DNA from 2 places in the Amycolatopsis sp. PS_44_ISF1 genome. Region 1 is predicted to be linked to the other one. Evidence: predicted binding sites of a transcription regulator. Region 1 holds the regulator's gene; the other holds the start of a gene.
The links. Region 1 encodes HspR, which represses chaperone genes until heat shock. Its sites were predicted from a motif close to ANNTTGAGTNNNNNNNACTCAANNT; they were not measured.
Positions count from the first base shown of each region.

Region 2: a site for HspR is predicted at 2,311-2,335, ahead of lon (endopeptidase La). Genes of this name have one in related genera too.

Region 1 covers NZ_JANUXO010000001.1:1,479,987-1,484,397, forward strand. The annotation lists gene dnaK (molecular chaperone DnaK) at 1-444, shown strand, start outside; gene grpE (nucleotide exchange factor GrpE) at 441-1,148, shown strand; gene dnaJ (molecular chaperone DnaJ) at 1,182-2,366, shown strand; gene NYF13_RS06700 (heat shock protein transcriptional repressor HspR) at 2,372-2,806, shown strand; gene NYF13_RS06705 (dienelactone hydrolase family protein) at 2,843-3,535, opposite strand; gene NYF13_RS06710 (globin domain-containing protein) at 3,627-4,411, opposite strand, start outside.
Region 2 covers NZ_JANUXO010000001.1:619,995-624,405, forward strand. The annotation lists gene NYF13_RS02650 (GNAT family N-acetyltransferase) at 1-424, shown strand, start outside; gene NYF13_RS02655 (SAM-dependent methyltransferase) at 521-1,375, shown strand; gene NYF13_RS02660 (SAM-dependent methyltransferase) at 1,372-2,211, shown strand; gene lon (endopeptidase La) at 2,350-4,411, shown strand, end outside.

The sequences.
Region 1 (4,411 bases):
TCGATGACGATCACCGGCGGCTCCGCGCTGCCGAAGGACGACATCGACCGGATGGTCAAGGACGCCGAGGCGCACGCCGAGGAGGACAAGACCCGCCGCGAAGAGGCCGAGACCCGCAACCAGGCCGAGACGCTGGTCTACCAGACCGAGAAGTTCCTCAAGGACAACGACGACAAGCTGCCCGAGGACCTCAAGGGCAAGGTCAAGTCCGCGATCGACGAGTCGAACGAGGCGCTCAAGGGCACCGACTCGGCCAAGATCCGCGAGTCCATCGAGAAGCTGAACACGGCTTCGCAGGAGCTGGGCACCGCGCTGTACGCCAACGCGAACGCCGAAGGCGCCCCGGGTGCCGACGCGGGTGCCGCCGGCGCGGCCGGGGCCGGCCAGGCCAAGGCCGACGACGTGGTCGACGCCGAGATCGTGGAAGAGGACGAGAAGAAGTGACCCCGCGACACGAGGACACCGAGGGCCGGGGCCCGGAGGAACCGGTGGTCGTGCGGGACCGGCGGCGGGTCGACCCGCAGGCCGGCGAGGCCCGCCCGCCGTCCCCGGAAAGCGATGGGCCGGCCGAGGAGGAGCTCGCGGGCAAGCACGCGGGCCCCTCGCTCGGCGACTCGATCATCGGCGAGGCCGTCTCGGTCTCCTCCGACGTCGAGAAGCAGCTGGCCGAACGCACCACCGACCTGCAGCGTTTGCAGGCGGAGTACGCGAACTACCGCAAGCGGGTGGACCGCGATCGCGAAGCCGTGGTGCTGCGGGCCAAGGCGTCGGTGGTCGACGAGCTGCTGCCGCTGCTCGACGACCTCGAGCGCGCGGAGCAGCACGGCGACCTCACCGGTGCGTTCAAGTCGGTCGGCGACAAGCTGGTCAGCGGCCTCCAACGGGCCGGCCTGGAGTCGTTCGGCGCGGAGGGCGAGCCCTTCGACCCGAGCGTGCACGAGGCCGTGCAGCACGACACCTCACCGGAGGTGACGGGCCCGACGGTCACCGTGGTCATGCGCCGCGGCTACCGCTTCGGTGACCGGGTGCTGCGCGCCGCGCTGGTCGGGGTCACCGACCACGAGCCGGGCGCGGGCGCGCCGGTGGACCCGCCGGTCGGTGGCGAGCTGCCGCTCGACGGATCGATCGATGAGCCGGACCAGCAGTAACTGTCGTTCCACAGTGGAAGGAGGAGGCACCCGGTGAGTGCTCGGGAATGGATCGGTAAGGACTTCTACCGGGAGCTGGGTGTCTCCTCCGACGCCACGGCCGACGAGATCAAGAAGGCCTACCGCAAGCTGGCCAAGGAGAACCACCCGGACGCCAACGCGGGCAACACGGAGGCGGAGAACAAGTTCAAGGCCGTCTCCGAGGCCTACGGGGTGTTGTCCGACCCGGCCAAGCGCAAGGAGTACGACGAGGCCAGGAGCCTCTTCGGGGCCGGCGGCGCGGGCGGGTTCGGCGGTTTCCCCGGCGGCGGCGGTGGGGCCGGCGGCTTCGACATGGGCGACATCTTCAGCCAGGCCGGCGGTGCGCAGCAGGGTGGCTTCGGCGGGCTCGGCGACATACTGGGCGGCATCTTCGGCCGGGGCCGGGGTGGCCCGGCCGGTGCGGCGGCGAACCGGCCGCAGCGCGGGGCCGACGTCGAGACCGACGTGCGGATCGACTTCACCGAGGCGGTCAAGGGCGCGACCCTGCCGTTGCGGCTGTCGAGCCCGGCTACCTGCTCGACCTGCGGCGGCAACGGGGCCAAGCCCGGTACCTCGCCGCGCACCTGCCCGACCTGCAGCGGGTCCGGTCTGGTCAGCCGCAGCCAGGGCGCGTTCGCGTTCTCCGAGCCGTGCCGGGACTGCCGCGGCCGCGGCCAGTTGATCGACGACCCGTGCCCGGAGTGCGGCGGCGAGGGCATCAGCACCCGCACCCGCACGCTGACCGTGCGCATCCCGCCGGGCGTCGACGACGACCAGCGGATCCGGCTGGCCGCCCAGGGCGAGCCGGGCCGGGGCGGCGCGCAGAACGGCGACCTGTACGTGCGGGTCCACGTGGCGCCGCACGCGCTGTTCGGCCGCAAGGACCTGAACCTCACGCTGACCGTGCCGGTGGACTTCACCGAACTGGCGCTGGGCACCACCGTCACGGTGCCGACGCTGGACGGCAAGGTGTCGCTCAAGGTGCCCGCGGGTACCTCGAGTGGCCGAGTGTTGCGCGTGCGGGGAAAGGGCATTCAGAAGCGGGACGGCTCGCAGGGTGACCTGCTGGTGACGCTGCAGGCGGCGGTCCCGGCGAAGCTGGACGACCAGGCGCGCTCGGCGCTGGAGGCCTACGCCGAGTCGATCAAGGGCCACGACCCGCGGCCCGAGATCACCGAGCTGCTCGAAGGCAGGTGAGGGTGATGTTCGGCGGACCACCGGGAATCCCGCACGGCGCGGACGAGGACACTCCGGTGTTCGTGATTTCGGTGGCGGCGCAGCTTTCCGGGCTGCACGCCCAGACCCTGCGCTCCTACGACCGTCAGGGCCTGGTCTCGCCGGGCCGCACCTCGGGCGGCGGCCGCCGGTACTCCATGCGGGACATCGCCCTGCTGCGCGAGGTGCAGCGCCTCTCGCAGGAGGCCGGGGTGAACCTGGCCGGGGTCAAGCGCATCATCGAGCTGGAGAACCAGGTCGACGCCCTGCGCGCCCGCGTGCACGAGCTGACCGAGGAGATCGCCGCGGCCTACGCCGCCGCCGAGCAGGCGACCGCCGCGGTGCACGCCTCCTACCGCAAGGACCTCGTGCCGATGCGGCAGCAGACCTCGCTGGTGGTCTGGAAGCCCAAGCGCTCGTGAGCGGCGACGCCGGTTCCCGCCGTCGCCGCTGACGGGCTACTTCAGGTGCTCGGCGAAGAACCCGGTCACGCGCTTCCAGGCGTCGGAGTCCGAAGGCTCGTGGTAGCCGAAGTTGGCGATGCGCAGCAGGCTCTGGAGCGGGGCCGGGCCGATCCGGTTGGCGAAGCCGTGGCCGGCGTCCGGGTATTCCTTGACGTCGTGCGGGATCCCGCGCGACTCCAGTTCCAGCTCGAGTTTCGTGGCCGCGCCGCGCAGGGTCGGGTCGTGGCGGCCGAAGCTGGCGACCACCGGGCAGGCACCGTCCAAAGCGGACAGGTCGCGGGGCAGCTGGCCGTAGTAGGGCGCGGAGGCGTCGAACTCGCGTGACGCGGCGACGAGCGCGAATCCGCCGCCCATGCAGTAGCCGGCGACACCGACTTTGCCGCTCGCGTCCGGGCGCCCGGCCACGAGCGAACGGGCCGCTTCGATGTCGTCGTAGGCGCGGCCCGAGCGGGCGAACAGCTCGCCGAACACCCGCTTCACGCAGCGGAAGAAGCCTCCGCGCGAGTACAGGTCGGGGCTCAGCGCCAGGTATCCCTCGGCGGCGAACCGGTCGGTGATGTTCCGCGCGTCCTGCGTCAGCCCGATCGCGTCGTGGATGATGACCACGCCCGGGAAGGGGCCGGGGCCCTCGGGGGTGGCCAGGTAGCCCTTGATACCGCCGTCCGCGGCGGGGATCCGGATCTCCATGCCCTGACCCTAGCCCCGGCCCGGGGATTCCGCGGACTTCGAGGATTCCGGGGAGCTGCCGGTCCGAAGTTCTCTGTCCGATATGGACAAATCAGTCGATGGTGAACGGGTCGTACTGGATCTGGCCCAGCACGCTGCCGGCCACGAGCATCCGGGACACCGTCGCGCGGATCATCGAAGGTGAGCCGGCGACCAGGATGTCGTGGTCGGGCCAGGCGCCGTACCGCGTGACCGCTTCCGCGAGCGTGCCCTGCTCGCAGCCCGGCAGGTGGTCGCCGCGCTCGACCACGGGCGTCACGGTGAGCCACGGGTTGGTCGAGGACAGCGCCCGCAGCTCTTCGAGGTCGTACAGGTCGTCGCGGGACGGGCCGCCGTAGAACAGGCGGGTCTTCGGGTTCTCGCCCCACAGGGCCAGGTGGTCGAGGATCGAGCGCAACGGGGCGACGCCGGTGCCGCCGGCCACCATCAGCACCCCGCGCGAGCGTTCGCGGTCGACGTTCATCCGCCCGAGCGGCGGGCCGAGGCGCCAGACGTCCCCGGGCTGCGTGTGGCTCACGATCGCGCGGGAGACCCAGCCGCCGTCCACGGCCCGCACGTGGAACTCGATCCCGCCGTCTTCCCGCGGCGCGTTCGCCGGCGAGAGGTAGCGCCACAACCGCGGCCGCTGCGGTACCTCCACGCTCATGTACTGCCCCGGCAGGTACGGCACGGGCTGGGCCGGTACCAGCCGAACCAGGGCCAGGTCCCAGGTCAGCCGCCGGTGCTCGACCACGGTGGCCGACCAGGACGCCGGGTTCGCGTCGGCCGCGGCGGCCTCCTGCATGGCGCGCGCGACGATGGTGAACGCTTCCGCCCACGCGCGCTCGACCGCCGGGG
Region 2 (4,411 bases), 860 kb from region 1:
GCTGCAGCGCTACGACGCGCAGTTCGGCCGGGTCACGGTGCGCCCCGGCGCCGGGGAAGTGGTGTCGAAGGAGCTGCTGCGCCAGCTGGAGCGGCCGGAGCCGCAGGTCTGGATCGCCGAGCTGTACGGACGGCCGCTGGGCATGGCCGTGCTTCAGATGCCGGACGAGACCTCGTGGATCAAGCACCGCGTGGCCGCCCAGCGCATCGGGTACCTCTCCTCACTGGCCGTGGCCGAGGCCGCGCGTTCGGCCGGTGTCGGCACCGCGCTGGCCGCGCACGCGCACCAGGTCTTCGACGAGGCCGGCGCCGACGTCGTCCTCCTGCACCACGCGCTGGCCAACCCGCGCTCGACGCCGTTCTGGTACGCCCAGGGTTACCGTCCACTGTGGACGGGCTGGCAGCGGCGGCCCGCGGTCCGCTGACCGCGGCCCGGTCGTTTCCGAAAGCGATGGCCGGCTGACCGCGGCGGCTCCCCTGGCTAGGCTGGCCGCACTGGCCGGAAGAGGGGAGCCGTCGACGTGACCGAGCAGCCGGATGCCGCTCCACGAGCGCCGGAGGGCGTGGACACCGAGAAGCCGTCCGCGGCACGGATCTACGACTGGTACCTCGGGGGCAAGCAGAACTGGGCCGTCGACCGCGAGTTCGGCCGGAAGGCCGAGCAGCAGTGGTCGCTGGTCAAGCCGGGGGCGAGGCAGAACCGCGAGTTCATGAACCGGGTGGTGCGGGCGGCGCTGGAAGCCGGGATCCGGCAGTTCGTCGACCTCGGCTCCGGGGTGCCGACCGCGGGCAACGTGCACGAGGTGATCGAGGAGGAGCTGGGCGAGGAGGACCACGCGACCGTGGTCTACGTCGACTACGAGCCGGTCGCCGTCGCGCACGCCACGCTGATCCTCGAAGAGGCCGCGGCCACCGACTGGGCCGGCATCGTGCAGGCCGACATGCGCCGGCCCCGGACGGTGCTGCGCGACGCCCGCACCCGCGAGCTGATCGACTTCGACCGGCCGGTCTGCCTGATGATGATGGCGGTGCTGCACTTCGTCGGCCCGGACGACGACCCCGAGGGCATGGTCGGGGCCTACCGCGACGCGCTCGTGCCCGGTAGCTGGCTCGCCATCTCGCAGATGAGCGAGGGGGACGGCCGCGGACCGGCGCTGGAGGGGCTGCGCTGGCTGGTCGAGCAGTACCGCAAGACCAGCAACCCGATGTGGGTGCGCGACCGCGAGGAGATCGAGCCGCTGTTCGGCGGCTGGCCGTTGCTCGAACCGGGCATCACCCATCTGCCGGACTGGCGCCCCGAGCGGGAGCTGAACGCGGTCGAGGCGCAGGCCCGGCCGTTCGCCTGGTGCGGGGTGGCGGAGAAGCCCCCGGCATGACCGCGGACGAGGTCCCGCCCGGGGTCGACGTCGAGAAGCCCTCCGCCGCGCGGGTCTACGACTGGTACCTGGGCGGCTCGCAGAACTGGGCCGTCGACCGCGAGTTCGGCCGGCGGGCGGAGCGGGTGTGGCCGCTGATCCGGCCGATCTCGCGGCAGAACCGGGCGTTCATGAACCGGGTGGTGCGCGCGGCGCTCGAAGCCGGGATCCGGCAGTTCGTCGACCTCGGCTCCGGGGTGCCGACCGCGGGCAACGTGCACGAGATCGTCCGCGACCGGTGGACCGCCCCGGACCGGCGGCCCGCCGTGGTCTACGTGGACTACGAGGCCGTGGCCGCCGCGCACTCCACCCTCATCCTGGAGCGCGAGGGGGCCACGGACTGGGCCGGGCTGGTCCGGCGCGACATCCGCGAGCCGGAGGCGGTGTTCGCCGACGAGACCACCCGGCGGCTGATCGACTGGTCGCAGCCGGTCTGCCTGCTGATGATCACCGTGCTGCACTTCATCGGCCCGGCCGACGAACCCGACGCGCTGATGGCCGCCTACCGGGAAAAGCTCGCGCCGGGGTCCTGGCTGGCCGTGACCCACGGCACCTGCACCGAGGACGCGCCACCCGAGCGCGCCGCGGGAGTCCGCCGTTTCGTCGACGCCTACCGCGACACCTCGAACCCGGCGTACCTCCGCTCGGCCGAAGAGATCCGGCCGTGGTTCGGCGGCTGGCCCCTGCTGGAGCCGGGGATGACGGCGCTGCCGGACTGGCGGCCGTCGAGCCCGGTCTCGCCGCTGGAAGCCGAGACCCGGCCGTTCGCCTGGTGCGCGGTGGCCCGGCGGCCCTGAGCCACCTGCGGGCCCTCGGTCCGTGAGGCAGGCACCTGAACCGGGCTTTCCCGATCGCTCCCAGCGAACACTCTTCTGGAAACAAACCAGCCCGGCGGAGAGTTGAGCACAGCAGACTCAACTACCCGAGGAGTGCTCATGTCCGACCCCCGCCTCCTGCCCGTGCTCCCGCTCGATGACGACGTCGTGCTGCCGGGAATGGTGGTCCCGCTCGACCTGACCGACGCCGAGACGCGGGCCGCGGTGGAGTCCGCCCAGGCCAAGACGCCGGCGCCGGCGTCCTTCCCCGGCATCCGTTCCGGCGCCGCCGGTAAGGCCGAGGTCCTGATCGTGCCGCGCGTGCACGGCGAATACGCCGAGCTCGGCACGGTCGCGACCGTCGAGCGCGTGGGCCGGGTCCCCGGCGGCAAGGCCGCCGTGCTGCTGCGCGGCACCGGCCGCGCGGTCGTCGGCCGCATCGCCGACGGTCCCGGCGCGGCCCGCTGGGTCCACGCCGACGACGTGGCCGAGACCACCGACGACCGTTCCGCCCCGCTCGCCGCCGAATACAAGGCCGTGGTCATCTCCGTGCTCCAGCAGCGCGGCGGCTGGCAGATGATCGACGCGGTCCAGCAGATCGAGGAGCCGTCCGCGGTCGCCGACCTGTCCGGCAACGCGCCGTACCTGAACACCGACCAGAAGATCGAGCTGCTGAACGCGCTCGACGTCAGCGCCCGCCTGGAGAAGGCCCTGGAATGGTCTCGGGCCCACCTGGCCGAGCTGGAGGTCTCCGACACCATCCGCAAGGACGTCGCCGACGGCATGGAGAAGCAGCAGAAGGAGTTCCTGCTGCGTCGCCAGCTCGAAGCGATCCGCAAGGAGCTGGGCGAACTCGACGGCACCGCCGAGGACGACGACTACCGCGCCCGCGTCGAGGCGGCCGAGCTGCCCGGCAACGTGAAGAAGGCCGCGCTGGCCGAGGTCGACAAGCTGGAGCGCACCTCCGACCAGTCGCCCGAGGGCGGCTGGATCCGCACCTGGCTCGACACGGTGCTCGACCTGCCGTGGAATTCCCGGACGACCGACAATTTCGACATCGCCGCCGCGCGCGCCGTGCTGGACGCGGACCACGCGGGGCTGGACGACGTCAAGGAACGCATCATCGAGTACCTGGCCGTGCGCAAACGCCGCGCGGAGTCCGGTCGCGGGCCGGTCGGCGGACGGGAGGGGACTGCGACGGCGCAGCACGCCGCCGAGGGCGGCGGGCGCGGGGCCGGCACGGTGCTCGCGCTCGCCGGTCCGCCCGGGGTCGGCAAGACCTCGCTGGGCGAGTCCATCGCCCGGGCCATGGGCCGCAAGTTCGTCCGGGTCGCGCTCGGCGGGGTCCGGGACGAGGCGGAGATCCGCGGTCACCGGCGCACCTACGTCGGCGCGCTGCCGGGCCGGCTCGTGCGGGCGATCAAGGAGGCCGGCTCGATGAACCCGGTCGTGCTGCTCGACGAGATCGACAAGGTCGGCGCCGACTACCGCGGCGACCCGACGGCCGCCCTGCTGGAGGTGCTGGACCCGGAGCAGAACCGCACGTTCCGCGACCACTACCTCGAGGTCGAGCTGGACCTGTCCGACGTGGTGTTCCTGGCCACGGCCAACGCGCTGGAGACCATCCCCGGACCGCTGCTGGACCGGATGGAGCTGGTCACCCTCGACGGCTACACCGAGGTCGAGAAGGTCACCATCGCGCGGGACCACCTGCTGCCGCGTGAGCTGGAGCGCGCCGGCATCGAACCGGGCGACGTGGTGCTGACCGACGAGGCGTACAGCCGGATCGCCACCGAGTACACCCGCGAAGCGGGCGTGCGCGACGTGAACCGGACCATCGCGAAGGTGCTGCGCAAGATCGCGACGAAGGTGGCGCTCGACGAGCTGGCCCTGCCGGTCACCCTGGACGCCGCCGATCTGGAGACCCACCTGGGCCGCCCGCGGCACGTGCCGGAGTCCTCGCTGCCGGCGTCGACGCAGCGCACGGCGTTGCCGGGGGTCGCGACGGGGCTCGCGGTGACCGGCGCGGGCGGTGACGTGCTCTACATCGAGGCTTCGCTGTCCGACCCGGAGACCGGGGCGACCGGCCTGCAGCTGACCGGCCAGCTGGGCGAGGTGATGAAGGAGTCGGTGCAGATCGCGCTGTCCTACCTGCGTTCGCACGGTGCCGAGCTGGAACTGC